Regions from separate parts of the Ensifer sp. Root1252 genome, predicted to be linked through region 2. Evidence: predicted binding sites of a transcription regulator. Region 2 holds the regulator's gene; each other region holds the start of a gene.
The links. The regulator LexA, encoded in region 2, represses DNA repair genes until DNA is damaged. The targets are predictions, from matches to a motif close to TGTTCNNNNTGTGTTCNG.
Positions count from the first base shown of each region.

Region 1: a site for LexA is predicted at 1,784-1,801, ahead of ASD02_RS27050 (DNA polymerase IV). Genes of this name have one in related genera too.
Region 3: a site for LexA is predicted at 2,851-2,868, ahead of ruvC (crossover junction endodeoxyribonuclease RuvC). Genes of this name have one in related genera too.

Region 1 covers NZ_LMDT01000034.1:40,922-51,319, reverse strand. The annotation lists gene ASD02_RS27055 (L,D-transpeptidase family protein) at 1-304, opposite strand, end outside; gene ASD02_RS27050 (DNA polymerase IV) at 488-1,780, opposite strand; gene ASD02_RS27045 (hypothetical protein) at 1,943-2,584, opposite strand; gene ASD02_RS27040 (DUF3572 domain-containing protein) at 2,587-2,859, opposite strand; gene ASD02_RS27035 (response regulator) at 3,016-3,387, shown strand; gene ASD02_RS27030 (PleD family two-component system response regulator) at 3,405-4,772, shown strand; gene rpmG (50S ribosomal protein L33) at 5,316-5,483, opposite strand; gene ASD02_RS27020 (MFS transporter) at 5,577-6,761, opposite strand; gene ASD02_RS27015 (NUDIX domain-containing protein) at 6,775-7,398, opposite strand; gene ASD02_RS27010 (DUF983 domain-containing protein) at 7,476-7,937, opposite strand; gene rnr (ribonuclease R) at 8,079-10,398, opposite strand, start outside.
Region 2 covers NZ_LMDT01000006.1:5,459-15,856, reverse strand. The annotation lists gene ASD02_RS08120 (thermonuclease family protein) at 1-14, shown strand, start outside; tRNA gene ASD02_RS08110 (tRNA-Cys) at 685-758, shown strand; gene ASD02_RS08105 (GFA family protein) at 1,060-1,491, opposite strand; gene ASD02_RS39160 (hypothetical protein) at 1,927-2,073, shown strand; gene ASD02_RS08100 (hypothetical protein) at 2,717-3,049, shown strand; gene lexA (transcriptional repressor LexA) at 3,269-3,985, opposite strand; gene ASD02_RS08090 (hypothetical protein) at 4,166-4,405, shown strand; gene ASD02_RS08085 (hypothetical protein) at 4,464-4,751, opposite strand; gene ASD02_RS39155 (hypothetical protein) at 5,249-5,392, opposite strand; gene ASD02_RS08080 (DUF4242 domain-containing protein) at 5,570-5,860, opposite strand; tRNA gene ASD02_RS08075 (tRNA-Ser) at 6,534-6,623, opposite strand; gene ASD02_RS08070 (septal ring lytic transglycosylase RlpA family protein) at 6,900-7,931, shown strand; gene ASD02_RS08065 (D-alanyl-D-alanine carboxypeptidase family protein) at 7,992-9,152, shown strand; gene tmk (dTMP kinase) at 9,233-9,913, shown strand; gene ASD02_RS08055 (DNA polymerase III subunit delta') at 9,910-10,398, shown strand, end outside.
Region 3 covers NZ_LMDT01000045.1:115,829-126,226, reverse strand. The annotation lists gene ASD02_RS30990 (DUF6636 domain-containing protein) at 1-72, shown strand, start outside; gene ASD02_RS30985 (YebC/PmpR family DNA-binding transcriptional regulator) at 159-905, shown strand; gene ASD02_RS30980 (HAD hydrolase-like protein) at 1,098-1,733, shown strand; gene ASD02_RS30975 (LLM class flavin-dependent oxidoreductase) at 1,738-2,739, opposite strand; gene ruvC (crossover junction endodeoxyribonuclease RuvC) at 2,912-3,424, shown strand; gene ruvA (Holliday junction branch migration protein RuvA) at 3,497-4,114, shown strand; gene ruvB (Holliday junction branch migration DNA helicase RuvB) at 4,202-5,242, shown strand; gene ASD02_RS30955 (metallophosphoesterase) at 5,243-6,145, shown strand; gene ASD02_RS30950 (metallophosphoesterase) at 6,429-7,328, shown strand; gene ASD02_RS30945 (hypothetical protein) at 7,328-7,696, shown strand; gene ASD02_RS30940 (hypothetical protein) at 7,773-8,987, opposite strand; gene ASD02_RS30935 (NAD(P)-dependent oxidoreductase) at 9,178-10,068, opposite strand; gene ASD02_RS30930 (glycosyltransferase) at 10,065-10,398, opposite strand, start outside.

The sequences.
Region 1 (10,398 bases), on a different contig from region 2:
TGGAGCCATGCAGCGCAATGCCTGACCAGGTCAGTCGCTGCATGAAGGGCATCGGCGCATTCGAATAGATGTTGGATTTGTGGTGACGGCGTTTTTCAAGGATCGAGAAGATGCCCGTCGGTGTGGAATGGCCGGCCTTGCCGGTAGAGACTGCCGACGTTGCGATCACCGCGTCGCCGTCATAGACGACGAGGGATTGCTGGTTCTTCGAAACGATGATCTGCAGCGGTGCGTTGCTGCCGGCAAAGCCGACCGCAGGCGAAAACAAGAAGACGACGACGCTGGCCGTGAGAGCGAAACGCAATACCATACACTCATCCCAACACGTAAACTGGCCGACAAGCTTACGCTGAAATCTTTAAAGAATTTGTCCCGATCGACCTACAGCGCCGCGCGTCTTATTAGACGCGCAAAGGTCGCTGTAGCACTTTGAATTGCTGCATGTTTTTATCCTTGCAGGATACGTCAAGCCGCCGCCGATAACGCACTAGTGATCGCGCTTGCGGCTGCCAAAGGTGTAGCCGGTTTCGACGCTGGCCTTGCCGAACTTGTCGCGCAGCTTGTTGATGGCGTCCTCGGCGGCGGCACGACGGGTTGCGGCTGGATCGACCAGATCGGGGGGATCTGCGAGATCGGGGCTGGAAAGATCGCTGACTCCGATGCCGATCAGCCGGTACTTCGTGCCGTCAACTTCCTTCTCCAGAAGCTGCAGCCCGGTGCGGAAGATACGGTCTGCGAGCCGCGTCGGACTGTCGAGGCGGCGGTTGCGAGTCCTGGTCTTGAAGTCGGCAGTCTTCAGCTTCAAAACGACGGTCTGGCCGGCGAGTTCGGATTTACGCAGGCGGTGGGCGACCTGTTCGCTCAGCCGACGCAGATGCGTGACGAGATCGTCGTAGCGGGCGAGATCGTCGTTGAATGTCGTCTCTGACGATACGCTTTTCGCCTCGCCGTCGATCTCGACCGTTCTTTCGTCGAGGCCGCGCGACAGGCGGTAGAGCCTCTGGCCCATGGTGCCGTAGCGGCGCATGAGGTCGGCTTCCTCCATCGTCTGAAGCTGACCGATCGTGCGAATGCCATCGCGCTCCAGCGTGGCGGCGAACGCCTTGCCGACGCCCCAGATCAAGGTCACCGGCCTTTCTCTCAGGAATTCGAGCGCCTCGGCCTGGCCGATTACCGAGAAGCCGCGAGGCTTCTGCAGATCGGAGGCAACCTTGGCGAGGAACTTGCAGTAGGAAAGGCCGACGGAGACGGTAATGCCGATCTCCTGTTCGACACGGCGGGCAAAGCGGGCGAGGGTGCGCGCGGGGGGATCGTGGTGCAGCCGTTGGGTGCCGCTGAGCTCCAGGAAGGCCTCATCGATGGAGAGCGGCTGCACCAGCGGTGTCAGCTCCTGCATCAACGTGCGGACCTCGCGGCCGACGCGAACGTATTTTTCCATGTCGGGCTTGATCACGACCGCCTGCGGGCAGGCCGCAAGCGCCTTAAACATCGGCATTGCCGAGCGCACGCCGTGAATGCGGGCGATGTAACAAGCCGTCGAGACGACGCCGCGCTTGCCGCCGCCGATAATCACTGGCTTGTCGGCAAGCTCCGGATTGTCCCGCTTCTCGACGGAGGCGTAAAACGCATCACAGTCGATATGGGCTAGAGTCAGGTCGTAGAGCTCGGCATGACGCAACAGACGGGGGCTGCCGCAGGCAAGGCAGCGTCGCGCCGTCGCGGTCTGTTCCCTGAGGCAGTCACGGCAGAAGCCTGGAGTTTGAGAACCACTGTCGAGCATATCTGGAACAAATGTTGAACATTGGGACTTTACGCTCTACGCTAACGAGTCTCAAGGGAGGCCGCGTTGGAAATTGCCTTGCATGTCAGGTTGCCGACGCCAAGCCGCTGGTCGGATTTTGCGCGTCGTCTTGCAGGTCTCGATCTGCTGGTCCGGGTGCCGCTATCGCTGGAAATGCGCGCGAATGGCATTCGCAGCGTCGACCCAGTCGCTAGCAATGTGAACGCAGTCCGCCGGTTGAGGCGCGAGCGCCCGAAACTCGGCGTTCGCCATCAGATTGATCAGCAGGCAGGATGGCGCGTGCTCCTGCACCGATTGCAGGTTGCGCGCGATATCGTCGATGAAAACAACGGGAAGCGCCCGTCCGGCATGCAGGCGCTGAACGATCGGCCCTTTGGGTTCCTCGGATGCGAGCAGTGGATAGGGAAGATCGAGCCGGTCGAGCAGAGCACGACGCGCGGCCGCATGGCGCGGTGGCATGGCCGTCAGGAAGACGATGTCAGCCTGCTTGGACAATTCACGGAGAGTCTCGACAACGCCGGCAGTCGGCGTCTGCCAGCGATCCTGCGTGGCGTAGAAGGCATCGAGCATGTCCTTGACGTCAGCCTCGCTCGCTGCCCGCTCCGTTGCGCGATGGATGATGTTGCCGGTCAGCCGGAAGGAGCGCGGCAAGAGGACGTGGTCGCGGCTTTCGAGAAAGGACCGGAATGGATCCAGGAATTCGAGCACGACTTCATCGATGTCGCTGATAACAAGCGGGCGGTTGCTAAGGCGGATTTCATCTTCGAAGACGGTGTTGCTCAAGCTCAGCTGTCCTGCAGATCGGCGGCGCCGGAAAGCTTCTCATGCGCACGCACGACATCCTGCGGGGCTGTCCCTGTTGCATCGCAGAAAGCGATCAACGTTGGTTCGTGGTCCATAAGAAAGGCGATGAGCCCACCCATGCAGCCCGGCTCGCCGATCGCGTTGCGCAGGGAGGACGGGTCCGTGCCGGTCAGCGCCAGAAATCGGGACAGCAGGTCCGGCTCGCCGGCAAGCCAGGAGAGAATGTCGATGGCGATTTCGTCGGCGCTCTTCAATGTCTTGGCCTCCTACTGTTTTTACGCCCGGAATTACCTATTTTTCAACCAAATAGGTTTATCGGTGAACTTGAGGAAATGGGTCGAGTCGTTGGTTCTGCAACTTAGATGTCTTGAGAAGACTTGCAAGAAGACGACGGACAGCAAGGGATCGACATGCCCAAACAGGTAATGATTGTTGAGGATAACGAGCTGAACATGAAGCTCTTCCGAGACCTGATTGAGGCTTCCGGCTACGCGACGATCCAGACGCGCAACGGTATGGAGGCGCTCGAGCTGGCGCGGAAGTATCGCCCCGATCTGATTTTGATGGACATTCAGCTGCCGGAGGTCTCCGGGCTCGAAGTCACGAAGTGGTTGAAGGAAGACGATGAGTTGCACGTCATCCCGGTGATCGCCGTGACTGCCTTCGCCATGAAGGGCGACGAGGAACGTATCCGTCAGGGCGGATGCGAAGCCTATGTTTCAAAACCGATTTCTGTGCCAAAGTTTATTGAGACGATCAAGACCTACCTTGGCGATGCCTAACTGGCGGGAAAATTGATATGACTGCGCGCATTCTTGTTGTCGATGACGTGCCTGCCAACGTTAAGCTTCTCGAAGCGCGTCTGCTCGCTGAGTATTTCGATGTGCTGACGGCGGGTGATGGCCATACGGCGCTGACGCTCTGCGAGACGACACCGGTCGACCTGGTGCTTCTCGACATCATGATGCCCGGCATCGACGGCTTCGAGGTCTGCGAACGTCTGAAGGCCAATGCACGCACAGCACATATTCCCGTCGTCATGGTGACGGCACTCGACCAGCCGTCCGATCGGGTTCGCGGGTTAAAGGCCGGCGCCGACGATTTCTTGACGAAGCCGGTCAACGATCTTCAGTTGATGTCGCGGGTGAAGAGCCTCGTCCGCCTGAAGAACGTCAGCGACGAATTGCGGCTGCGGGCCCAGACGGCGCAGACTATCGGCCTGCAGGAACTGGCCCGTCAGGACCGTCCGGACGAGCCGGGCAATATCCTCCTGGTCGATGGCCGCGGCTCCTCTCAGGAGCGGCTGCAGCGCACGCTCAAGCCGATTGCCGATGTCTCTGTTATCTCCGACCCGCAGGCGGCGCTGTTCGAGGCGGCCGAGAACAATTTCGACCTCGTCATCGTCAACGCCAACTTCGACGATTACGATCCCTTGCGATTGTGCTCGCAGTTGCGATCGCTGGAGCGCACACGTTTCATTCCGATCCTGCTGATCACGGAGCAGGGCAATGACGAGATGATCGTGCGTGCGCTCGATCTCGGTATTACCGACTACATCATCCGGCCGGTTGATCCCAATGAGCTTGTTGCCCGCTCGTTGACCCAGATCAGGCGCAAGCATTGCAACGACATGCTGAGAAAGAGCGTGCAGCAGACGATCGAGCTGGCGGTCACCGATGGCCTGACAGGGCTGCACAACCGCCGCTATCTCGACAATCATCTGAAGCTGCTGCTCGATCGTGCGGGAGCACGCGGTCGCCCGTTGTCGATCTGCATGACCGACATCGATCGGTTCAAGCAGGTCAACGACACCTATGGTCACGATGTTGGTGATGAGGTGTTGCGCGAATTTGCCAACCGCATCCGCTCCACCGTCCGCGGCGCCGATCTGGCCTGCCGCTTTGGCGGCGAAGAGTTCGTCGTGGTCATGCCCGACACACCGCCGGAGATGGCGGCCGCCGTTGCCGAGCGGTTGCGGCATATCATCGAGAGTCAGCCATTCTCGATACCGCATGCGGACGGCGCGCTGGTCATCACCGCGTCCATGGGCATTGCCGGCCTGAAACTGGAAGGCGACACGACAGAAGCTTTGCTGAAGCGCGCAGATATGGCGCTCTACCAGGCGAAGAACGAGGGTCGCAACAGAGTGGTGGCGGCTGCAGCCTGACGGAAAGAACCGAGCCTGTCACCACCTGCTGGTGGCTTGATGAAATTCCGGATCCCTCTTGCGATATGCCTTTAAAGTTGTATTCTCCGCCGCAACGATGCTACCGAGGGGTTTGGTAGCGGCGGCGCGCAAGCATTTACATGTGCCGATGTGATACGGAATTAACCATGCGCCGAGCGACACCGCTTCGCGCATTAAGAATTCATTGATTTTTTTCTATTTTCAGGTGATGCTGATAAATGCGGGGGCATAGCTTCCATCAGCTTCGGTTACCCCATGATGCTCAGGTCCGCCGCATCTCCTGGGTCGTGGGGTCGGTCGGTTGGCTTTTGACACCTGCGGAATCCTCGTGCCGCGGTCAGTAGCCAGCCGACCCCCATTCAAAGCGCTGTTCCGGAAGGGACAGCGCTTTTTGATTCTTGCCTGTGCGCACACGCAGGCGGGACGGCCTCCGAACAGTCGGCGGCCGCTTCTTGGCGCACCAACGGAAAGGGGCGCCAAACCTTGCGGTTGGCGCCCCTTGATCCCACGAAACGTCAGATCTTACTTGATCTTGGTTTCCTTGAACTCGACGTGCTTTCTGGCGACCGGATCATACTTGGTCTTGGTCATCTTGTCCGTCATCGTACGGCTGTTCTTGGTCGTGACGTAGAAGAAACCCGTGTCGGCTGTCGACAGCAACTTGATCTTGATGGTGGTGGCTTTTGCCATGGTCGTCCTGCCTTTATGAAATTGAAAGCCGTGGACAACCGGTTGCGGGCCACGGGCAAGGTTGGCGCGAAACTACAAATCGCGGCCGAAAAGTCAAGACCGTTTTGGATTCAAAACGATCCTTACAACCGAAAGCGCGACGTAAAGGCCGAAAAACCCGGCAATCGCCCAGGCAAAACCGTTGTTGCCAGCCACATCCATCGATGCGCCGATCACCTGCGGCCCGGCCACCGTGCCGACCGCATAGGAGAAAACGAACGCCGCATTGGCCGCGGCAAGGTCGGAGCCCTGCAGGCGCGAGCCGAGATGGCTGAGGCCGACCGTGTAGAGACCAGAGACGCAGCCCCCCCAGAACAACAGAATGATCGCCATCAGGAACCAGCTTTCCACCAGCATCGGCAGACAGAGGGCGCCAATGAGGCCGATAACGGTCATGGCCGTCAGCAATGTGCGCTTATCCTTGATCTGGTCTGACAGCATGCCGAGCGGAATCTGGAAGATGAAATTGCCGATGCCCATCACGGTCAGCAGCAGCGCCGCCTGTGATTCGGTGAACCCCGATCGTGTCCCGTAGACCGTAAAGAGCGACAACCCGCCCGATTCGACCGCGCCGAAGATGAAGACGGCGGCGGTCGCGGTCGGCACCAGGAAGATGTAGCGCATGAAATGGCGGTCGGGCTTTTCGTCGATGACAGGGCTCTCGTCCCGCGCGAGGAAGATTGGCACGGCCGCGAGCAGAATGACACCGGCGCCGACCACGAAGGGCAAGACACCCTCGCTGCCGAGGATCGAGAAGAGCAGCGGCCCGCTCAGGAAGCCGAGGGATAGAACCGTGCCGTAGATGCCGAGGACGAAGCCCCGTTTCGCTGGCGGGGCGGTGGCGTTGATCCAGAATTCGGAGAGGATGAAGAGTACGGTAATGGCGCCATGGAAGACGACCCGCAGCGGAAACCAGAGCCAGAAGTTGGTAATGTAGTAAAAGCCGAAGGCGCTGATTGCGGCGAGCAGGACGGCCCAGAGCATCGTCGGCGCAACACCGTGGCGATGGGCGAATTTGGTCGTGAAGGAAGCCGCGACCATGGAGGCCACGCCGGCCATCGCCGAATTGAGACCAATCAGCGTCGACGAGATGCCGCGGTTCTCCATGATGCTCGAAAGCAGCGGTAGGCCGAGGCCGATGGCGATGCCGACGGCGCTGATGGCGGAGACCGCCGCGATCAGCGACGGCCAGTGAATTTCCTCAACCGGTGCTGGGCACCCGGGCGTCGGCTGTGACATGCGACGGTGGTCCTTAGAGAAGCGTGCGGATGAGCCGCCCACGGCGCGCGAAATAGAAGGGCACGGAGCGCTCATAGGGTAGCGTCGGGTCCGTGTTAAGGCCGCTTCTCAAATCCGAAAGGATGATTGCGGTTATCTCCGGTATCCGGAGCGAGGGGAGGTCGTTGACATCGATCCACTGCAAATCCTGGAGCTCCCGGCTTTCCAGAACCCGTGATGTATCGACTTCGGCTTCGTCCGCGAAGATCGCGAAGAAGCGTGTATCGAACCGCCTCGAGTGTCCCGGAGGAGTAATGGCCCGAGCCATATAGCGCAAGTTTGCGAGATCTGGAAGAAAGGGCAGTGGCGCTTCCGCCTTTGCATGCGGCGTGCCCAAGGGAACACCGGCTTCCTCGTAGAGTTCTCGGAGCGCCGCCAGCGCCAGTGCTCTTGCACGAGAGTCGCTTACGGGTGCCCCCCGGACGCTTTTCAGCGCCTGCAGGACGGCGGGGTTGAGATCACTGGAGAACGCGAGGCGATGGTCGGTCGGGTCTCGGCGCCCGCCGGGAAAGACATAGAGATCGGGCATGAAGACATGCGCACTGCTGCGCCGGCCCATCAGCACGCGTACGCCGTCGCCGGAGCGGTCGAGCAGCATGATCGACGCTGCGTCACGCGGCCTTGCGCGCCGCTCAGGCGTGTCGGGGGCCAAGGTGACGCTTTCGCGTCCTGACGTCATGCGGAGGGATCTCGCACAGGCAGGACGTCCTCGGGCGTGTCCTCCTGTCCACCGAAGCCGTGCATCCTCAGCGCCCATTGCAGGCCGATGACAGCGCCCTTGATCGGCTGCAGCAGCGCAAGCGAACTGATCAGCGTAATCGGCGTCCAGATGGCAAGGTGCTGCCACGTCGTCAGCGGCAGGATCAAGTCGGTCATCATGTAGCCGCCAAGCACCAGATGGCCGACGATGGTGACGACGATATAGGGTGGAAAGTCGTCGGCGCGCTGGTGGTCCATACGCTCGCCGCAGGCCGCGCAGGCATCGACGGCTTTGACATAGCTGCGGAAGAGCTTGCCGCTGCCACAGGCCGGGCACGTGCCGAAAAAGCCGCGACGCATGGATCGACCGACGGGACGTTCATCGGCTGCATGACCACCGAGGTGAAGCGTTTCCTTGTCCGTTGCCATCATCTGCATTCTCTCCTTGTCGAAGCCGCCGGCCACATGTCGTGGCCTAAAGCGCATCGCGATCTTTCAGATCCGCTTGCTGCGCTTTAAGCTCTTGTTTTTGCGCATGCCGTCATCGCAAAAGCGATGAACACTTTTGCGCGACATGCTCTAGCGCTTTCCGCGCGGCGGTCGTGTACCCGGCGTCTTGCGCGGGCTCGAGCGATCACGACGCCCCGATTTGTGGAAGGAGCGCGTGGCGGTCGGCATTTTCCGTCCTTCGCTGATCATCTCGAAGCGAAGCGCGCCGGCAAGCGGTACGGCTTCGACCAATTTGACCTGCACCTGATCGCCGAGACGAAAGCCGAGACCGGTCTTTTCGCCGGAAAGGGCCTGATGCGCTTCATCATAGATGAAGTAGTCTCGTCCGAGCGTAGATATAGGTACGAACCCGTTGGCGCCATAGGCCGGCAGGGTGACAAAAAGTCCCGCCTTGGTGACGCCGGCAACACGGCCTTCGAATTCCTCGCCGATGCGGCCGTTCAGATGATGGGCGATCAGCCGGTCGACAGTATCGCGCTCGGCGGCCATGGCCCGGCGCTCGAAGGTCGAGATCTCAGCGGCGATATCGTCGAGCACCGCCTCTTCCTGCGGCGTGAGACCGCCTTCGCCAAGACCGAGCGAGGCGACCAGCGCTCGGTGCACGATCAGATCGGCGTAGCGCCGGATCGGCGAAGTGAAATGCGCATATTTCAACAGGTTGAGGCCGAAATGGCCGATGTTCTCAGGGCTGTAGATCGCCTGGCTCTGGGAGCGCAGCACCATCTCGTTGACCATGGTTTCGAACGGCTTGCCTTCGGCCTTGGACAGGATGCCGTTGAAGTGGTTCGAGCGCATGTTGCCGCCCTTGACCAGCGCGATGTCGAGCGTGGCCAGGAACTCGCGCAGGCTCTCCTGCTTGGCCAGCGACGGCTGGTCGTGCACCCGGTAGATCAGCACCTGGCGCTTCTGCTCGAGCGTCTCGGCGGCGGCGACGTTCGCCTGGATCATCATTTCTTCGATCAGCTTGTGCGCGTCGAGGCGGTCCGGCACGAAGACGCGATCGACGGTGCCGTCGGGCTTCAAGATGATCTTGCGCTCGGGCATGTTCAACTCGAGCGGCTGGCGGCGGTCACGACCGCGCGTGAGCGTGCGATAGGCCTCCCACAGCGGCTTCAGGATCGTGTCGAGGATCGGGCCGGTCTTGTCGTCGGGATTGCCGTCAATGGCGGCCTGGGCCTGCTGGTAGGAAAGCTTGGCCGCGCTCTTCATCATGATGCGATGGAAGGTGTGGCCCGCCTTGCGGCCCTCCTTGGAAAAGCGCATGCGCACGGCGAGCGCCGGCCGGTCGACGCCTTCCTTGAGCGAGCAGAGGTCGTTGGAGATCCGCTCCGGCAGCATCGGAACGACTCGGTCCGGGAAATAGACCGAGTTGCCGCGCTTCAACGCTTCGAGGTCAAGTGCCGATTTCGGCCGGACGTACCAGGAGACGTCGGCAATCGCGACGGTGACGATGACGCCGCCCGGATTGTCCTCCGACGGGTCCGGCTCCGCGTGAACAGCATCGTCGTGGTCCTTCGCATCGGCCGGGTCGATGGTGATCAGCGGCAGCGAGCGCCAGTCTTCCCGATGCGCCATGGTGGCCGGGCCGGCGTCTTCCGCTTCGTTCAGAGCGCGTTCCGGAAAGACGTGCGGGATGCCGTGGGCATAGATGGCGATCATCGAGATCGCCTTTTCCGAAGCGACCGAACCGACGACGTTTTGAACCTGAGCGCGCGGCAGGCCGTAGCGGCCAAGGCGCGTCAGTTGGACTTCGATGAGATCGCCGTCCTTGGCGTCGCCGACGAAGTCCGGATCAACAAGGATTTCCTCGCCGCGCTTTTCGATCGGCATCAGGCGCCCGCCGCCACCCGGCGTGGCGCGGAAGACGCCGAGGACGGCGTCCCGGCGCTTGTCGAGCACCTTGATGATGCGTGCGGTATAGGCTGGGCCGCCACGGTCCTTGGCCGGGAAGATCTTTGCAAGCACGCGGTCGCCGAGGCCGCCGACCGGCGTCTTGCCCTTGTCCTTGCCGACAGTCGACTGCTTGATCAGCACTGCCGGTGCGACGCCATCGTCATCCAGCCATTCGGCCGGGCGGCCGATCAGTTCGCCGTCAACGTCGCGCATGGTGATATCGAGCACGGTAACCGGGGGAAGGGCGCCCGGACGCACGAGCGACTTGCGCTTCTTCTCGACCAGCCCGTCTGCTTCCAACGAACGCAGCAGCGCCTTGAGTTCGACGCGCGTGTCGCCCTTGAGACCGAATGCTTTGGCAATTTCTCGCTTGGAGGCGCGTTCCGGATTCTCGGCGATGAAGCGCATCAGCACATCGCGCGGGGGAACCGCACCGTGGATGATCGAGGTTTTCTCCGACGCCGGCGCGGCCTTTGCCGCGCGGCCCTCTTTCCTG
Region 2 (10,398 bases):
AGCCCTGGTGTTAGACGGTGCTCGGCGTCATCAGAGAGAATGATGAGGGCCGGAAGCGTGTAGCCGTCTAAGTTATCCACCGAGCGCGATATCAATACCGATTATCAACCCCAGAGCCGATAGTGCCAGAAAGAACACAACAAGAGAGCTTGCTAGAAGCAGCTTGATGGGATTGGCTCGGAAATCTGCCTTAAGGTTCGGGAAAATTGGCGACATGTCCAATCGGCCGGTCACCGCGAGCTGGAATAGACGCCAGATTGCGACCGCAATGCACATTCCACAGAAAACTACCGTCAGTATGAGCTTGGGTAGATGATCAACTCTGGATTCAACGTCCAATTCCCTGAAGAATCTTGGTGCAAGGTAGCTTTACCGTGAAACGGTGTACAAGGTAGCAGCGCCCCGCGACGTCGGAAGAAGGGTTGGACGGAAGATTCGGGCCGTCTGTCGAAATGGTAAATCCATCCAATTGCCTCGTGTCGGACGCTGCCGTATAGCGCCCGCCGCCTGTCGTCGAAGGGGTTCGCGGCGATCCGTTATGGGGCCGGATCGGTAAGCCTGTGGAAGAGTTGGAGAAAGATGGAATTTCAGAAATGCCTGAGGACGTTTTTCAGAAATCCCCTCTTGCGCTCTTTCTATATTCATTCTAAACGCTCGCCACGACTTGATAATCTCAGTCGATGAGGCCTCGTGGCGGAGTGGTGACGCAGAGGACTGCAAATCCTTGTACCCCGGTTCAATTCCGGGCGAGGCCTCCAAAGCCACTCCTAAGTAGTTGAATTAGTTTCGCTATTTGGACTGCAGGATTTCATCTGCTGCCACACATTCCTCTTGGTGTGGCAATTGGTTCCCGTTATCTCCCTCTTCGACGTTCGATCCAAGCAGCAGATTGCCGATTCCATCCCCATTGCTTCTGGCAACACTCTGCCTCGTCAAGCGCGCCCGTTCGCGTTCCGCGAGTAGATCTTCGACGTCTTGGCGGCGCAACGAACGCCCCCCTCATTCAGGGTGCAGCAGTTTGAACGGCTGCGGCCGGCGTCCTGCCAGCCGCGCCTGTCGTCACTCCGCCGGGATAAACTTGAGCGTTCCTGCGAGCCTTGGGCCGGTCGATCCCTTCGTGTCCATCGGGTGGTTGATGCCGTCGTTCACCGGTAGCTCCTCGAAATCGAATGGGCTTATGCCTTCAAGGCACGCGGCGTTGACGCCGTAGAAATCCGGGTTCGCGCGCGGCTTGTGGAATGTGTAGATGCCGCACTTCGAGCAGAAGTAATGCTCTGCAGCCTTCGTGTTGAACTGATATTTGGTGAGTGCCTCGCCGCCGGAGAGAACCGTGACCCCGTCCTTGGCGGCAGAGACGGCAACCGCGCCCTTCAACTGGCAATAGGAGCAAGTGCAACGGCGGGCGGTGCGGAGGCCGCTCTTCAGTTTCACATTGAAGCGAACCGTTCCGCAGTGGCAGGCTCCGTCAAGGTTCTGAACATCGAGATTCATCCAATCATCCATCTGATTTTGAAGCGCATTTGATGAGCTTTCTTATGAGGTGGGTTGCTTGTGCTCAAGCGCATTCGGGGGCAGTCTCAATCCAGAGGACCGCACTCCCGTTGAGGCCGTTCGTTGTAGGGCCATCAGCCGATTGGGCTCAGGCGCGGGGTACGAGGCGTCTCGTCGCGCATCGGGCACATATTCAGACCAAGTGCCCGATACGTGCGCCAGCACGCTTTCGTGCTCCACGTCGGGGACGTTCCGCGGCCCGAGCCGATGCGTCGCAAGAGCGCTCGGCCAACGGATCGTGCGGAGAAAAAGCCTACGGCCGTTCGCATCCGTCCTGCATCATCCGCGCGAGGAGCGAACAGTCCGCGTCGCACCGTTGCCTTTCTTGGGTACGAACCTAGTTACCCATACCGTACCCAAGCGAGGAATTGCTGAATGAACCGTAATGGGCTCTATCTGATCATTGCCATGCTCGCCGTCGCCGTCATTGGTCTCGGCGCCTATGTCTACCGCGAGGAAACAAAACCGACCGGCGTAGAGATCAAGATTGGCCAGGACGGGGTTTCCGTTCAGGAGAATTGAGCGCCATCGGCCACACGCTCAACAGGTTTGGCAGCGGCGAATGCCGCTGGCGGTCGACGCCCCACGCGAGGTTCAAGGCGAACGCAGATCCGAAGGCGGTCGAAATACCGGCCATCGGTGGCGTAAGCGGCCGCGTGCTCGTTGCGAGCGTCAACGAAAGTGTGACGTAGATAGGGCGGGCGAGCGCGTGATTCAGCCCCTCGCACGATGAAAGCAACAAGTCACCCAGCGCCTGCGCGATTGGCTAAAGCGGTTCTCCGTCAATAGCAGCCCGATTGTCGAAAGTGAAACGCTGTGCGTGCCTGCGCAAAGGACATGCTGCCGGCACGCAGGTACGGTTTTCGGGGGGCAAGGAACATGGGCCAATGCGGCGCGTCCAACACGCGCAGCGAGGCTGCCCGCCTCGCAGCCAACCACTGTTTTCAAAGCGCAATTCGACCGGGCTGCGCTTGCCCGCCAGTTTGCGAACGTCCGCAGTCGCCAACGACATGGCCTTGCGAGGACGCGCCCCGAAATGGTGATTCGGTCACTATTGTCAGTGCTGAAAATATTGTCTCTAGACAGAACTGGGAATGAATATCCCAACAGCGCGACCCGTATAGGTAGTGTCAAACAAAGCCAACAATGGAGGAAAAGACATAAAATGAAATATAAGATCGCCCTGACTGCTCTTGCCATTCTTGCCGTAACGACGGCCACCGCAAGCGCTGAGGATCTCGTCTTTCAGCTTAAGAACAAGACGAATGCCGTTTTGACGAACTTCTACACATCGCCGGTCGGTGTTGATCAGTGGGAAGACGACGTCTTCGGGCGGCAGGTGCTTAATCCGGGCGAAAGCATGGAAATTACCATCGCCGACGGACGTGATGTCTGCAAATACGACATGCGCTTTGAATTCGAAGAAGGTTCCGGTCTCGACACGACTGAAGACAAGCAGGATCTCTGCGAGTTGGGCGAGTACTCGATTCACGAGTAAAATCCGTCGAGCGTGAAAAACACTCGATCCGAAAATCTCCGTCTCGCTACCCTATGTGGCGAGACGTTGAAGTAAGAGAGCGGCTGGCCGGCATGAAGGCGGCTAGAGCGTTTCCGGTTTAAACGGAGTCACTAGGCGCTCTATCTATTTGTTTTTACGCATTTCCTGGCGGAAAGCCGCTCCGCACTTTTCCTCGAATTGCGCTGGCGTGAGACGGGCTTAGTGGTAGCGGCGGATCAAGCCGACGAGCTTGCCCTGAATCTTGACCCGGTCAGGCCCGAAGATGCGCGTCTCATAGGCCGGGTTGGCGGCCTCTAGAGCAATTGAAGCGCCCTTGCGCCGGAAGCGTTTCAACGTTGCTTCCTCGTCATCGACTAGTGCCACGATGATATCGCCGGGATTGGCCGTGGTGGCATTGCGGATGATCACCGTATCGCCATCGAAAATGCCGGCCTCGATCATCGAATCACCCTTCACTTCAAGGGCGTAGTGCTCGCCGCTGCCGATCATATCGAGCGGCACGGTAATGTCGTGGGTGTTGTTCTGTATCGCCGAGATCGGCACGCCGGCGGCAATGCGGCCCATCACTGGAACCGACACGGAGCTGTTGTCGGCAACCGGCAGCGTTTTCGCCGCGGGGGCAGGGGCGGGCGGTTTGCCAAGGCTACCCTCGATGACGCTCGGCGAAAACCCGCGACGGGGCTGCGCGCTCGCAGCATAGGCTTCCGGCAGTTTGATGACTTCGAGCGCTCGGGCGCGGTTGGGAAGCCGGCGTATGAAGCCGCGTTCCTCGAGCGCTGTGATCAGCCGGTGAATGCCCGACTTGGATGCCAGGTCGAGTGCATCCTTCATCTCGTCGAAGGACGGCGGTACACCGGACTCCTTCATTCGTTCATGGATGAAAAGAAGCAATTCCTGTTGCTTGCGGGTCAGCATGGCAAGTCGCTCCAGAGGCGTGAAACAAATCAAGAACAGACACTATCTGTTCCATATGTGTTCCGCAAGTGCCTAAAATTCTGTGAATGTTGGTTCAATCAAGCGCAGATTGACCAACTCGTCGCTGCACGCGCCGCGCGAGGCTGATATGCCTCCTTCCGTTTATGGAATGAGGGTTTAATGACGAAGCTGATTCAAATCTTGCTGACCATCGTTGTCGCCGCGACCGCGATCCTTGGGTTTCGCTGGTATCAATACGTGGATAACAAGCAGAGCCCGTTTGACGAAGTTGGTATCGCGTTGAATGCGGCGATGCCCGGGCCGCTCAATCAATGGGGTTGTGACCGGCTGAAGCTGACATTTGGCAACGGACACCCGCCGCACGGTTGCGCCGCGGCCGATGGGACGCAGTGGAAATAGCCTGCCATCAAGGGATCAGCAGAAATATCGATGGGCGATCTGCTAGAGGAGGCCTGAATCAGGCCGGCTGCGTCGCGGAGCAGGCGTCCTCGAATTCCTTGACGGTTTCCGCGGAGTTGTCCTCCGGCAGCACAGCGTCGGCCGCTTCGGTCGCGACCGGCGTGTCGCCTTGATAGACGAAGGACTGGATGTAGTAGGCGATCGTTCCCTTCCAAACGTTCCGGCCGTCTATCTGCTGGCAGGGCACGGCCGTTTCGAAGTCGGCTTGCAGGTCGTCGACCGTGGCAGCGCTGAGGGCGATGTTAGGCGATGCGATAATCGAGGCGATAAGCAAGGCTGCAAGCACGGTGAACGTCCACTAGATCAGAGGTGGCGGCGATGGTTTGGTTAACGATGTGAACCGTGCTTTCGTTCCGAAGTCCAGCAAGCATGCCGGGCACTGTGCCGTGTTCAACAGTTCTTTGCGAAAGGCGAGCACTGGTGCTCAAGCTGTGGCAATGAAGGCACAAAGATTGGCGTGAGGTGCGTTGGCGTTTTCGATTTTCCGGCGCCCGCCTCAAAGCGTGGCGCTGGCAGCTGATCAACAATACCCGCCGCAAATGCTTCCGATGATGTTGGACGCCGTAATGGAGTGCGAGTGGCCAGCGGCATCCGCCTGTAGCGATCTTCGCATCTCCAGCCAAATACATACGACGTTCAAACGCGCTACGAAACCGGCATCTGACCGCGGGTGCTCGACCAGTCGCGCCGGGATGTCGCGGAGACGTTGCGCACCCCAGTTCGACTGGCCACTGACGGATATCTCTCTCGTGTCGTTAGTTCGAGAGGTTAAAGCCGACCGTCTTACTTCTTGTCTTTCTTGCCCAGGGAGAAACTGCTGCCGGCCAGCTTCACCTGTGAGCCTTCCGTCACAACGGCGGCTTTGACAGTCTTGTCCTTCTTTGGCTTTCTAACCTCGCGGTTACTTCGCACTTGACCTTTTGCCATGATCGTCTCCTTGGAAGGTGTGCCGGGGAACCCTGCATGGGCGCCGAATGCCGGCAAACCAGCCTGCATTGATACCGCCGTAAGTCAATGACGGTGCCGGTGGATCACTGTTTTGCCGGCGTTGCGTCGCGCATTCGTGCCCGGTGTCCGGGCACTGCGATGATAACGTCGCTTCGGTCACTTACCGTTGCGCCCCTGGGATGCTGTCGCAGGCCCTATGACGGCAGCAACTTCGGTTATCTTGTTCGCCGGAAATCCGGCGCGTTCCGAATGTTCGCGAATGACGTCGGCGCTTGATGCCTCGTGGACGCAGTAAATCTTGTCGCCGGCGACATAACTGGTGATCCATGTATATGGTACGCCAAGATCGGCGACGACAGCATTGGATTTTGCCGATAATGCGCAAAGGTCGTCCTGGTTGAGCTTGTCGGCCCCTGGGACGTCGCGTTCAATGATGTAGGTGGGCATCGTTCAGTTCCTCGGTTGTTGGAGGACTGAATATCAAGAATATCTAATATAATTGAAGTCAATACTTTCCACCGGTGATGCGGCGATTCACGACGATTTCCCTGGAAGTATAGGATCAAGCAGCGGAAGGGGCTCCACCGGGACTGGCGTCCGATCAAACGATGGGCGCCTGTATCGCCCCGCGATCACAATATCTCGCGGCCAATAGCTCTATGCGACTGAAATCGCGCGGCCGGGGATGGGAGCGCGCGATGCGCTCCGTCCGACACGCGTATACTAGCGCAAGTTAGTAGCTGAGCCGGAAACCGCCGGGACTCGCCGCAGACGGATCGGGTACAGGTGTTGGACCTTGCCACTGCGCATAGGTCGTGTTGCTGCCGCCGGTGCTTGCGCATCCGGCAAGCGCAAGAAGCGCGAGAAAAGCGGCTGTCGTCAAATATTTAAGAGGCATGGTTTTCTCTAGTTCTGGGAGATCGCCCAGGGCTCGATGGGCCGGAATCAGACTTTCCCTCAAATTATCTGGGATGGCAAGCGGGTCGAGCCACCGCCTTGCAAGCGCCGTCAATGCTGCGGCTATGATCGGGGAATACTCGCAAAACTTGTATGTGTTCGCCGCCAAAGCATTCACTTGGCGACCGAGCGCAATAATGGGTGGCGAAAAATGAGACAGCCATGGCGGAGGAGGTGGGATTCGAACCCACGGTGCGCTTTCACGCACGCCGGTTTTCAAGACCGGTGCCTTAAACCGCTCGGCCACTCCTCCGGGCAGGGCGTTATTGCGCGAAGCCTTGCTGCTTTGCAAGATTTAACATGCGTGGGCGGAAAGATTTTCTTGGCGCATCCGCTGCCCATTTTGTCCGGGTAACCATTCGTAAACCATAACTGGAGATTTCGAGCCGTCAGCCATTCGTCGGTTCGCAATTTTGCCTTGTTGCTGTCATGATTAATCGACTGTTCCGTTTCGGGACGCCGAGATTTCCGCTGGGGGCACGAGTGGAAGGTTTCGAGTACGGCTTATTCGAATGATGTTGTGGGACAGATGACATCCAGTAAAAATGCGGCATATCTGATCAAGGGACTGCGCCTTGCGGCGGTCCCTGTGCTTTGCGCAACGCTTGCGGCTTGCGGATCGACGTCCAGTATCAAGAAGAGCAAGTCGAGAAGCAAAGAATACTTTGCTGAGTCCGTTTATGGCGTGAAGGCGAGCCCCCGTGTCGCTACCGGCAAGAATATTCCGAAGGGCGGCGGCCGCTTTCAGGTCGGCAAAGCCTATCAGGTCAAGGGCAAGTGGTACCAGCCGAAGGAAGATTTCGGTTACAACAAGACCGGTGTCGCGTCCTGGTACGGCTCGGCCTTTCATGGTCGCCTGACGGCCAATGGCGAAGTCTACGACAAGCTTCATCTGTCCGCCGCGCATCCGACCTTTCCGCTGCCGAGCTATGCGCGTGTCACCAACACCGAAAACGGCACTTCCGTCATCGTTCGTGTGAACGATCGCGGTCCCTATGAATATGGCCGCATCATCGACGTTTCGTCGAAGACAGCCGATTTGCTCGATATCAAGCAGAAGGGCAGTGCCAAGGTTCGGGTGCAATATGTCGGCCGCGCACCGCTTGAAGGCAACGACATGCCCTATCTCATGGCGTCCTATGTCACGAAGGGCGACCGCAGTCCGGGCGTCATGCCGGAGGGCCAGATCGCAACCGGCGTGATGGTCGCCTCGAATGAGCCGATGCGCAACCAGTTGGGAACGCTGGTCATTCCGCCGAAATCGTCCCTTGATACCGCCGGTACGGTAACGGCGTTGGCTGCACCTGTCCCGCAATTTGCAGCACCGCCGTCGCTGAGCGAGTTCGTCATGCTTCCGGAAATCGGGCCGATCCCGCGCGAGCGACCGGAATACATTCCGATGCCTGACGGCAACATGGCCTATGCGGCCGCCTATGTGGAAGTGCGGGTAAGCGATGCGGAATCGCCGTTTGAAGCGATCATGGTCGAGACCAATCCGCTTACGCCTGAATCCATCGTTGCCCATGCGAAGCGCCAAGGCAGAACCGGTTCGCTCAGGTAACCTGGGGCGTTGTACCATTCTGATGACGCTGCTATGCCCAATGGGAAACCGGAGTTTCCCATGCGCTTGATGATGCTTACGGTCACGTTCGGCCTTGCGGCGTTGCTCGCGAGTGCGGCAGCGGCTCAGACGCCGCCGGTGGCGTTTGACACCAAGGCAAAGCAGATCCTGCTGGTGGATGCCGAAACCGGCACCGTTCTGTTTTCCCGCGCCGAGAACGAACCGGTTCCGCCCGCCTCTCTTGCCAAGTTGATGACGATGGAAGTGGTGGCCGAGGCCATCGCCAAGGGTGAGCTTTCGGCCGAAACGGCCTTCGACGTTTCCGAACACGCGTGGCGCACGGGCGGCGCCCCATCCGGCACTTCGACGATGTTTGCTGCGCTGAAGTCGCGCATTCGCGTGGCCGATCTGTTGCAAGGGGTGGCCGTTCAGCTTGCCAATGATGCCTGCATCATCCTCGGAGAGGGGATGGCCGGTAGCGAAACCGCCTTTGCCGAAAAGATGACGGCCCGCGCTCGCGAACTCGGCATGCCTATCGCCACGTTCGGTAACGCCACAGGTCTGCCGGATCCCCAGAACCGGATCACTATGACCGAACTGGTGACGCTGACCCGTCATCTGCACGAGGCGCACCCCGATCTCTATCGGCTCTACGCCCAGCCTGAGTTCGAGTGGAACAAGATCCTTCAGCGCAACAAGAACCCGTTGATCGCGGCCAAACTCGGGGTCGATGGTGTCGCCACGGGTTTTGCCGAAGGCTACGGTTTTTCGCTGGCCGCATCGATGCCGCGTGGCGACCGGCGTGTCTATCTCGCGATGGGCGGGCTCGATACCGATAAGGAGCGTACGGAGGAAAGCCGCAAGGTGCTTGACTGGGCGATGACGGCGTTCGAAAAGCGGCGAATTTTTGCTGATGGCGAGGCGATCGGCGAGGCCAGTATCTACGGCGGTGCGGCCTCCCATGTCGCGCTTGTCGCTGGTGGGCCGGTTGATGTGCTGCTGCCGGTCAACAACCCGGAACGCCTGACGGCCCGTGTCGTCTACAAATGGCCGTTGCGCGCTCCCGTGGAAGCCGGCGCCGAGGTCGGTGTCGTCCGACTGTGGAACGGCGAAAAGCTGCTACGCGAGGTTCCGGTCAAGACGGCGGGAGCAGTGGGCCAAGGGACACTGGCGAGCCGCGCGCTCGACGCTCTGCAGGAACTCTTCTTCTTCTGGCTGTAACAAAACCGGTTCTGGCGGTTTCATCGGGTGGGCCAATCGGCTAAACAGAGCCAAATCGCATGCCGATATAGGAAAGCATTGTGCCGCTGGCAAAAGGTCTGTTTGTAACATTCGAGGGCGGGGAAGGGGCCGGCAAATCGACCCAGTTGCGCCTGCTCGCCGATTCTCTGCGCGCGCTCGGCCACAAGGTGCTGACGACGCGCGAGCCGGGCGGATCGGTCGGGGCCGAAGCGGTGCGCCATGTGCTGCTTTCGGGGGCGGCCGAAGCCTTCGGCGTCCGAATGGAAGCCATTCTGTTTGCTGCGGCGCGCAGCGATCATGTCGAAGAGGTCATCCGGCCGGCGCTGACTGGGGGAACGATCGTGCTTTGCGACCGTTTCATGGACTCGTCGCGCGTCTACCAGGGCATCACCGGCAATCTGGAGCCGGCCTTTGTCGAGACGCTGGAGCGGGTTGCCATCAATGGCGTAGTCCCGGACCGGACCGTGATTTTCGATCTGCCGGCGACTATCGGTCTCGAGCGCGCCCAACGCCGCGCCGGCGATGACAGCCCGGATCGTTTCGAGAAGGAAGAGCTTGAGACGCATGAAAAGCGCCGCGAGGCCTTCCTCGATATCGCACGGGCGGATCCGGACAGGTGCCGGGTTATCGATGCGACGCAATCCGCCGAGGCGATTGCCGCAGAGGTGCTCGGCCTGCTAGAGAGCTTGCTTGCGAACGCTGAAGTCTCCGGGCCTTCGAATGCGGGGTCCGCACCATGACGTCGGAAGCGCCAGGTGTACTTGAAGGGGCAATCGCGCCGGTCCAGAACGACCGGCTGTTTGGTCATGAGCAGGCGGAAGCGTTTCTGGCCCAGAGCTACCGTTCGGGCAAGGGACACCACGCCATTCTGATCGAAGGGCCGGAGGGTATCGGTAAGGCGACGCTTGCGTTTCGCTTCGCCAGCCACATCCTCAATCACCCGGATCCCGCGACTGCGCCCGAAAGGCTTGAGGATCCCGACCCGGCCTCGATCGTCGGCCGGCAATTGGCCTCCGGCGCATCGCACAATCTTCTGCATCTGACGCGGCCGGTCGACGAGAAGACGGGCAGGGTCAAGGGTGCCATCACCGTCGACGAGGTGCGAAGGGCCGGCAAGTTCTTTTCGCAGACATCCGGCACCGGCAACTGGCGCATCGTCATCATCGACCCGGCCGACGATCTCAACCGGAACGCCGCCAACGCCATCCTGAAAATTCTCGAGGAA
Region 3 (10,398 bases), on a different contig from region 2:
ACGGGCCTTTCCTGCCGCCGCGACGACGGCCATGCCTTCGTTCTCAGTCGCGGGCGCATCTCCGCCAACTGAAAAGAAACGCCCCCTGCTGGACGGAAAGCGGCAATAAAACTATAAGGCGCCCCATTCCATTCAAATTCATGCATGCAGAGGGTGCCATGGCTGGCCATTCACAGTTCAAGAACATCATGCACCGCAAGGGCCGTCAGGATGCGGTGCGCTCGAAAATGTTTTCCAAGCTCGCGCGCGAAATCACGGTTGCGGCGAAGACCGGCATGCCCGATCCGTCGATGAACGCGCGCCTGCGTCTGGCGATCCAGAACGCCAAGGCGCAATCGATGCCGAAGGACAACATCGAACGGGCGATCAAGAAGGCCTCCGGCGGCGACGCGGAGAACTACGAAGAAGTCCGTTACGAAGGTTATGGCCCGGGCGGCGTCGCTGTTATCGTCGAGGCGTTGACCGACAACCGCAACCGAACCGCCTCCAACGTCCGCTCGACCTTCACCAAGGCGGGTGGCGCGCTTGGTGAAACCGGTTCGGTTTCCTTCTCCTTCGACCGTGTCGGCGAGATCACCTACAAGCTTTCGGTCGGCGACGCCGACAAGGTGATGGAAGCGGCGATCGAAGCCGGTGCCGACGACGTGACCACCGACGAGGACGGCCACACGATCATCTGCGGTTTCGAAGCGATCGGCGAAGTCTCCAAGGCTCTGGAAGACACGCTCGGCGAAGCCGAGACCGTCAATGCGATCTGGAAAGCCCAGAACACCGTGCCTGTTGACGAGGAGAAGGCGCAGTCGCTGATGAAGCTCATCGACATTCTTGAAGACGACGACGACGTGCAGAACGTCTATTCGAACTTCGAAGTGTCCGATGAGGTCATGGCGAAGCTTTCGGCCTGATCCGATTTTTTCAGGCCTACTGCATGTCTCCTTAAGTCCCATCCGATTTAGGGACAAAAACATGCAGCAATTCAAAGTGCTACAGCGACCCTTGCGCGTCCAATCGGACGCACCGCGCTGTAGACGTCTTGATCTACCCGTGTCCTAAAGGGCACGGGTTTTTCTTTGGGCGTCACCGATGGGATGTGACCGATGGCGTATGAGTTCGCGATCTTCGACTTCGACGGTACACTCGCCGATACGGCGGAGCTGTTCATGGCGGCGAGCAACCTTGCTGCCGCGCGCTTCGGGTTTCGCCAGCTCACGGTCGAGGAGTTCAAGGGGCTGCGCGCCATGGGCAGTCGCGAGATCATCGCGCATCTCGGCGTACCGATGTGGAAACTGCCGCAGATCGCCACTTTCATGCGGCAGGAAATGGCCGCCCAGGCTCGGGCCATCCAGCTTTTCCCCGGCGTTTCGGGCATGCTGACGGCGCTGAAGTCGGCTGGCATCGGCATCGCGGTCGTCAGTTCGAATGGCGAAGCGGCCGTTCGCAAGGCGCTAGGCGAGACCGCTGGCGCTATCGACCTGTTCGAATGCGGCGCCACGCTGTTCGGCAAGGCGCAGCATTTCAAGAGGGTCGTCAAGTTTGCTGGTATCGATCCTTCGCGGATGCTTGCGATCGGCGACGAGGCTCGCGACATCGAGGCAGCCCGCAAAGTACGCATTGCGGCGGGCGCCGTCGGCTGGGGTTACGCCGATCCCGCGTTTCTGAAATCGCTCGGGCCGGATCGTTTCTTCGATCGCATCGACGAGATCCTGCCGGCCTTTCGGGGCGCGAACGGCTGATCAGTCAGGCCGCCTTGGCAAGCTCCTGCTGCGCTTCGGCGAAAAGCCGAAGCGACTTGAGCCGGGCATCCATGTCGAAGATCGGCATGGAGATGATCAGTTCGTCGGCCTTGGTCTGGTCGAGGAACGTTTCGATCTTTCTGCGGATCGTCTCCGGCCCGCCGACGATGGCATAGGACATCGCATGATCGACAAAGATCTTCTCGTCCGAACTCCATAGCCCGTCCATGGATGCGACCGGTGCCGGGAACCGGCCGCGGGCGTTGCGCCGCAGGGCGACAAAGGATTGCTGCATCGACGTGAAGAGGTAGTTCGCCTCCTCGTCGGTGGCAGCTGCCACGCCCATGACGCCGACCATCACGTGCGGCTTGTCCAGCGTCTCCGAGGGCGTGAAGCGCTCGCGATAGATCTCGAGCGCCGACAGCAGCATGTCGGGCGCGAAATGCGAGGCAAAGGCAAAGGGCAAACCGAGCATGCCGGCGAGATGGGCGCTGTAGTGGCTCGATCCGAGCAGCCAGATCGGCACATTGGTGTCGGAACCCGGAACCGCGATGACCTTCTGATCCTCGGCGATGGGGCCGAGCAGTGCCTGCAGTTCGACGACGTCATTGGGGAAGTTGTTGGCGCTCGCCTCCATATTGCGGCGGAGCGCCTGGGCGGTGCGCATGTCGGTGCCCGGCGCCCGCCCAAGCCCGAGATCGATCCGGCCGGGATAAAGGGCGGCAAGTGTGCCGAACTGCTCGGCAATCACCAGCGGCGAATGGTTCGGCAACATGATACCGCCGGAGCCGACGCGGATCGTCTTCGTTCCCGCTGCGACATGGGAGATGACAATCGAGGTCGCAGCGCTGGCAATGCCCTTCATGCCGTGGTGTTCGGCCAGCCAGAACCGCTTGTAGCCGTTTTCTTCGGCCGCCTGCGCCAAGAGCCGCGAGTTTTCGAGCGATTGGGCGACGCTGCCGCCTTCGGTGATCGGGGAGAGATCGAGGACGGAGAAAGACGCCATGAGCAAGGCCCTTTATTGAGCGAAATTGATTGAATGGCTATGTAAGGTCAAAATTCCTCAATCCAAGGGTAGTGCTCGAGATTTCCGGCAGCCGCGTTTGCCTTATGTGGATGTTTTTGTTTTGTTCACTTTTTGCTGGCAGCGTCCGGACACGCAGCATAGGGTGAAATTCATGCAGACCACGATTCGCATCATCGGCATCGATCCGGGCCTCCGCCGTACCGGCTGGGGTATCATCGAAACGCTTGGCAATTCGCTGCGGTTCGTTGCCTCCGGCACCGTGACCTCGGATGGCGACATGGATCTCGCTTCGCGGCTCTGCCAGCTGCATGATGGCCTGGCGGAAGTCGTGCACAGCTATCAGCCGGACGAGGCTGCGGTGGAGCAGACCTTCGTCAACAAGGATGCAACGGCGACGCTGAAGCTCGGGCAGGCGCGCGGCATCGCCATGCTGGTGCCGGCGCGCGCGGGCTTGAGGGTTGCCGAATACGCGCCGAACGCGGTCAAGAAGGCCGTCATCGGTGTCGGTCACGGTGAAAAGCAGCAGATCCACATGATGCTGAAGGTTCTGATGCCGAAGGCCGAGTTCAAGGGCAACGATGCTGCCGACGCGCTCGCGATCGCCATTTGCCACGCGCACAACCGCCTGTCGGTGACCAGCCGGCTTGCGGCCCTGATGGGGTAGTTGCGCTGCTGCCGTTAATTTCCGATGGTCGGTCCGATCATCCCGCAATCCATCCATGAGAGACGACGCCACATGATCGGCAAATTGAAGGGTACTATCGACGAAATCGGCGAGGATCATGTCGTTCTCGACGTGCATGGCGTCGGCTATGTCGCCCATTGTTCGGCGCGCACATTGTCGAAGCTGGGTTCGGCGGGGGAGGCGGCGGTGCTGTTTATCGAGACCTATGTGCGCGAGGACCAGTTGAAGCTGTTCGGCTTCCTGACGGCGCTGGAGCGTGAGTGGTTCCGGCTGTTGCAGAGCGTCCAGGGGGTGGGCTCCAAGGTTGCGCTCGCCCTCTTGTCGACGCTGACGCCGGGCGAGCTTGCAAACGCGATTGCGCTGCAGGACAAGACCTCGGTATCGCGGGCGCCGGGCGTCGGCCCGAAGGTGGCGGTGCGCATCGTCACCGAATTGAAGAACAAGGCGCCGGCGTTTGCCGGCGAAATGTCCGGCACGATCGGCCTCAAGCAGGAGCTTGGCGAGGGTGTTGCCTCGGCGCCGGTTTCAGACGCGGTGTCGGCGTTGACCAACCTCGGCTATTCCCGCGACCAGGCTGCAAATGCGGTTGCCGCGGCGCTGAAGAACGGCGGCGAGGATGCCGACAGTGCCAAGCTGATCCGGCTGGGTCTCAAGGAACTGGCGCGATGAATCCTTGCGTTGTCGTGCCGGCCGATGCAAAACGGGCATTCTCTTTGACACCACGCGCAAGCATGCCCGATCGATTGGAACGGATGGATGACTGAAGCCGCACGTCTGATAACGCCGGAAAAGCGCGGCGAAGATCTCGATGCGACCATGCGTCCGCAGTCGCTGGACGAATTCACCGGCCAGGCGGAAGCCCGCGCCAACCTGAAGATCTTCATCGAGGCGGCGAAGAACCGCGGCGAAGCGCTCGATCACGTGCTGTTCGTCGGGCCGCCCGGTCTGGGCAAGACGACGCTGGCGCAGATCATGGCCAAGGAACTGGGCGTCAACTTCCGCTCGACCTCCGGGCCTGTTATCGCCAAGGCGGGCGATCTGGCAGCGCTTCTGACCAATCTCGAAGAGCGCGACGTTCTGTTCATCGACGAAATCCACCGGCTCAACCCGGCCGTCGAGGAAATCCTTTATCCGGCGATGGAAGATTTCCAGCTCGATCTGATCATCGGCGAGGGGCCGGCGGCGCGATCGGTGAAGATCGATCTGTCGAAGTTCACGCTGGTCGCTGCAACCACCCGTCTCGGCCTGCTGACGACGCCGCTGCGCGACCGCTTCGGCATTCCGGTGCGGCTCAATTTCTACACGGTCGAGGAACTGGAATCGATCGTGCGCCGTGGCTCCCGGCTGATGGGGCTCGGCATGACCGACGACGGCGCGCGCGAGATCGCCCGCCGCGCGCGCGGCACGCCGCGCATTGCCGGTCGGCTGCTTAGGCGCGTGCGCGACTTCGCTGAAGTGGCGCGGGCCGAGGCGGTGACCAAGACGATCGCCGACGAGGCACTGACGCGGCTTCTCGTCGACAATATGGGGCTCGACCAGCTCGACCGGCGCTATCTCTTCATGATCGCCCAGAATTTCGCTGGCGGGCCTGTCGGCATCGAGACCATTGCCGCGGGGCTTTCCGAACCGCGCGATGCGATCGAAGACATCATCGAACCCTATCTGATCCAGCAGGGTTTCATCCAGCGCACGCCGCGCGGCCGCATATTGACCGCCAATGCCTGGAAACATATCGGCCTCAATCCGCCAAAAGAGGTCGAGGCGACCCAGTTTCGATTGACGCTCGAGGACGAGTAAATGATCACGCGCCGTGGGCTTCTGAAGTTTCTCGGCGGCGGGATTGCCAGCATGGCGGCGCTTGGCAGCTATGCCTTTGCCATCGAGCCGCTCGCCCGGCTGAGCGTGACGCGTTATGCGCTGACGCCGCCGGGCTGGTCGCCGGGCTTGAAGCTGCGGGTGGTGGCACTTGCCGACATCCACGCCTGTGAGCCATGGATGTCCGCCAGCCGCATCGCCTCGATCTGCCGGCAGGCCAATGCGCTTGGTGGCGATATCACCGTCCTTCTCGGCGACTATGCCGCCGGCATGAACCTTGTCACGCGTTATGTGCATTCCAGCGAATGGTCGAAGGCGCTCGCGACGCTTGAGGCGCCGCTCGGCGTGCATGCGATCATGGGCAATCACGACTGGTGGGAGGACAGGACCGCGCAGAAGAACAGCGGCGGCCTCACCTTCGGTCACAAGGCGCTCGCCGACGTCGGCATCAACGTCTACAGCAATCGCGCCATCCGCCTGGAAAAGGATGGCCTCGGCTTCTGGCTCGCCGGCCTCGAAGACCAACTCGCGTTGGTGCCGGGCAAGAAATGGATGCGCAAGCATATGCAGGGCCTCGACGATCTCGATGGCACGCTGGCACAAGTAGAAGACGACGCGCCGGTGATCCTGCTTGCCCATGAGCCGGACATCTTTCCGAAAGTGCCTTCGCGTGTCGCCTTGACGCTCTCCGGCCATACCCATGGCGGGCAGGTCCGGTTTCTCGGCCACGCTCCGGTCGTACCCTCGCGCTTCGGCGATCGTTATGCCTATGGTCATATGGTCGAGGGGGATCGCAGCCTGATCGTTTCCGGCGGGCTCGGCTGCTCGATTGCGCCGGTCCGCTTCGGCGTGCCGCCGGAGATCGTCGTCATCGACCTCGGCTGAGGGGATTCCGGCCGCATGGCTTAGGCGCGCGGCCAAATGGCGTATTTCGGCGTGGCGGCGGGCTCGCTATGATCCGCGACAGCGCCACGCGTCTCATGAGACGCGCAGAGGTCGCTGTAGCACTTTGAATTGCTGCATGTTTCCTTGAACCGGATACGATTTAAGGAAACATGCAGTAGGGAAAGAGCCGGCCGTCGACGTTGGACGAGCGCTTTCCATTACCTGCATCGCCTCGATGAAGGTGGCAGGCGGCTTGGCGTCCATCCATTGAAGGGAAGAGTGAATGCTGGCGCGGCGCGGGTTCTTCAAGCTTCTCGGCGGGCTGGTGATGGCTGGGTTTGGCACCAGCGCCTATGCGGTGGGGGTCGAGCCGTTGCAGCGGCCGCTGGTGACGTCCTACGCTTTGCGGCCTGCCAACTGGCCGCCAGGCCTCAAGCTCAGGGTCGTCGTCCTGGCCGATATCCACGCCTGCGAACCCTGGATGCCTGTGCACCGGATTGCCGGCATCTGCGATCAGGCCAGTGCGCTTGGTGGCGACATCATCCTCCTTCTCGGCGACTATATGAGCAGCCTGCGCCTGACCGGTTTCGTCGAACCCGCCCGTTGGGCCGAGGCATTGGCGCGGCTGAAAGCGCCTCTCGGGGTCCACGCGATCATAGGCAATCACGACTGGCTCAACGATCCGGTCGCCCGTCTGGCCGGGCATGGTCCGACAATAGCCCACAGGGCGCTTGCCGGCGTTGGCATCCCGGTCTACGACAATCGTGCGCTGCGGCTCGAAAAGGACGGACGATCCTTCTGGCTCGCCGGTCTGGCCGATCAACTCGAGCCAACCTACCTGGCTCCCGACGGCTCAGGCATGATCCCCGGGCTCGATGACCTGCCCGGCACGATGGCCGGCATGGATGGTGACGATCCGATCATCCTGATGGCCCACGAGCCGGACATCTTTGTCGACGTGCCCCGGCGTGTATCGTTGACACTCGCCGGCCATACCCATGGCGGGCAGGTCAGGATTCTCGGCTATGCGCCGCTTGTCCCGTCGCGATACGGCAACCGCTATGCCTACGGCCACGTCGTCGAGGACGGTCGTCACATGATCGTCTCCGGTGGATTGGGTCTTTCGAATTTGCCGATCCGGATCGGATCGCCTCCGGAAATCGTTGCCATCGATATCGGCTAATGACAGCGTCGATTCAAGCAACGGGCTCGGTGATCTTGCCGAAGGTGAAGATGCAGATCGGCCGCTCGCTGACGGAAGGCATGTCGACCAAGCAGCGCAGCACCTTCCTCGTCTCCGGTGTAATATCGGCAACCTCCTGGCGCGTGCCGTTGATGCTCGGCGCATTGCCACAGCTCAATTTCGTCGTTCCGATGACGGTGATCCTGATGGCCTATGGCCTGCTGCTTGCCGCCGCGATCGTTGTCTCGCACAGCCTTCTCTTCGTGCTTACGGCGGATAAAACCGGCAAATTCGATGAAAGCGCGGATCGAGCCCATGATGGGCCTGCTGTCGGTGGCTTGAGTTGGGGGATCAGGGGTCTGGTTTGACCCGTGATCAGAAGGAAAGGCCCGGCGTCGAGCGCGACGCCGGGCCTTTCTGTTTATGGGTGTTGAGCAAACCGCGTCAGGCGGCCTTGCCGAAGAGATTTTGTAGAGCGCTACGCAAGCCGGGTACGACTTCATAGGTGTCGGTTACCAAAAGCAAACCATCCGCGCACTCGAACCAATCTCCTGCCATCCCCGCGATCCCTTTGATTGATGTGCTGAGCTTGGCAACCTCGATCGAGTTGGGCGGGGTGCTGATGACCCGCTCTGCAATCCAGGCGTCAAGCCAGCTTTGGTTCGCGGGTGAGACAGCCTCCAGCGCGGTTTGTGGGTGTTTGTCGAAATAGTCCTGAATAGCGATATTGGTCGGTGCGATGACGATCTGGTCGAGATTGCTGTCCCCGAAGGCATCGATGACGCGTGAGCGTTCAAGCGCCATCAGGAAGGTATCGGTCTTGCCGTCCCGGCCGGTTGTCGCCGCGAGAGAGCGTAGCGTCTCCAGTATCGTCGGAAGCTGTTGTTCCTGTTGCGCGTCGTCGGCGCCGGTCTTGATGAGGGACTGATAAACGAGGTCGATGCCGGGGGTGAACGACCGCTTGCGGATGCCGCGTGTCCAATTGTATTCGAAATCCACTTCGAAGCGACCTTTGAGATTGGGCACTGCGCCCTGCGGCACCTCGATGATCACGGCTGGGTTCCAGATATAGCCGGCATAGGATGGGCGGCCGGGATTTGCCGGCATTCCCGACGACACCCAGCCGACATGCGGCAAGCTGGTGTGCCATTCGATTGATCGCGATTCCGGGCGGGCCGCGAACGAGACCTCGGAAGCGGTGAAGCTGACGCCGACGTTGGCGCTGAGCGAAGCGCCCGCCTTCGGGCCTTCCGAACTATACTCGGCGCTCAGTTCGCCGCCGATCGAGAAGCTGATGGTTGCCTGCTCGACCGTGCTGTTCGGCCCGAACGTCAAGAGACGTGCCTGTGCCGAGGTCGTTTCAATGCGCAGATTCATGTGGTTGGCATAAAAGCCGACCGAGACCCAATTGGACGACGGCTTGGACGGCGAGCCCTGAATGCCGTGGTAGACATCGCCGGCAACGAGATAATAGTCGCGCGTCAGATTCTGATCGCCGTGTATCAGCTTGTAGACCGATAGCAAGGCGTTCGCGGTCAGGGTTTGCGATGAGGTTTTGACCGTACCCCATCCAAAATCCTTACCGCCGTTCGTTCTCCATTCACCGTTCAAAGTGCCGACAAGCTTCCAGACTTCAGGATTCAACGTCTCGATAGGCATCGTTTTGTTTCCTTCGAAGCGCCGTCGATCGACGGGAGGTTGAGCTGTGGAGCGAGACCGGAACCGGCCCGCGCAGCCACCTTAACGCAGATATTCGAAGACAACCTGAGGTAATTATTTGTACATTAAAGCTCTTTAAACGAGTCCTAAAATTAGACAAGCAGGACGCTGGTCCTATGCGCTTGCGGCGTCAGGCAAGCAGCGTTCTGACCGTTGCCCGCAATCGCTCCAGCCCGCCCGGCCGCCAGTCAACTGCTCGGATCTTCTCGCTATTCATGGCGTTGAAGGTGGTCAGCGTGGCCGGGCGCGGAAGGGCGTGCTTGGAGCCGGTAATATCCTGAACCATTGCCAGAATGGTACAGTTGTCGACGAGCACATCGGAGACGTTGAACACGCCGCTCGTCAGGCCGTCGAGCGGTGCTTCGAGGGTGAGGCGAACGGCGGCGGCCACATCATCGCCATGAACTTCCGTGCCGGCGCGTGGCGCAATCTCTCGGCCCGCGAGATAGTCATCGAAAAGCGGCTGCCATTTGTGAGCGGCACCTGTGCCGGACGGTCCGTAGACGCCGGTCACACGCAGGCTCACCGCCTTGAATGCGTTCGTGCCTAGTGCGGCCAGTGCATTTTCGGCTTCCAGCTTGAGGCTGCCATAGAGGCTTTCGGGATGGCAGGCCGTATCTTCAAACAGTTCTACGCCCGGCAGTTGGTCGCCATAGACGGCGCGGCTCGACAGGAAGACGCAGCGCTTCACGCCGTGGTCGCGGGCGGTTCGAAACAGGCGGACGGAGCCGTCGAGATTGCTGCGGCGGAACCCTTCCGGGTCATCGCCTTCGCCGCCCCGATAACGCCCGGCGACATGCTGGAAGGCGGCATGGACGAAGTGGTCGACGTCACGGAAGGCGACGCTCTGATCGATATCCGGGTCGAGAGCGAGCGGAACGAAAGCGACAGGCTTCGAGAAGAAGGCGGGAGCGGGCGGAGTGCGGCCGCCGGCAACAACGTCATACCCGGCGGCCATCAGATGCTCGACGATGAAGCGGCCGACGAAACCGGTGCCACCGGAGACGAGCACGCGCGTCATGACTGAGCCGGATTCGCAAGGGTTGCTATGTCTGGAATATTCTCGCCGGTGAGGTAGGCGGACCAGAGGTCGATCAACGGACGAAGCTGCTTGCGGGGATGGTCCTTCTCCCACGGCTTTTCGTACTGGTAGTGCAACACGCCGATCGACGACCAGTCCCAGAGTTCTGGCAAATTGAACCAGACATATTGCAGCATGTTCATGGTCACCGGCAGGCCATGCCATTCGGGAAAAAAGCTCTGCAGGAAGGTCTGGTCGGTGCGGGGCCAGAAGGCTTCAGGCGCGTCGAGCCTTTCGAGCATGGCGCGGAACGTCGCGATGGATGGCTCG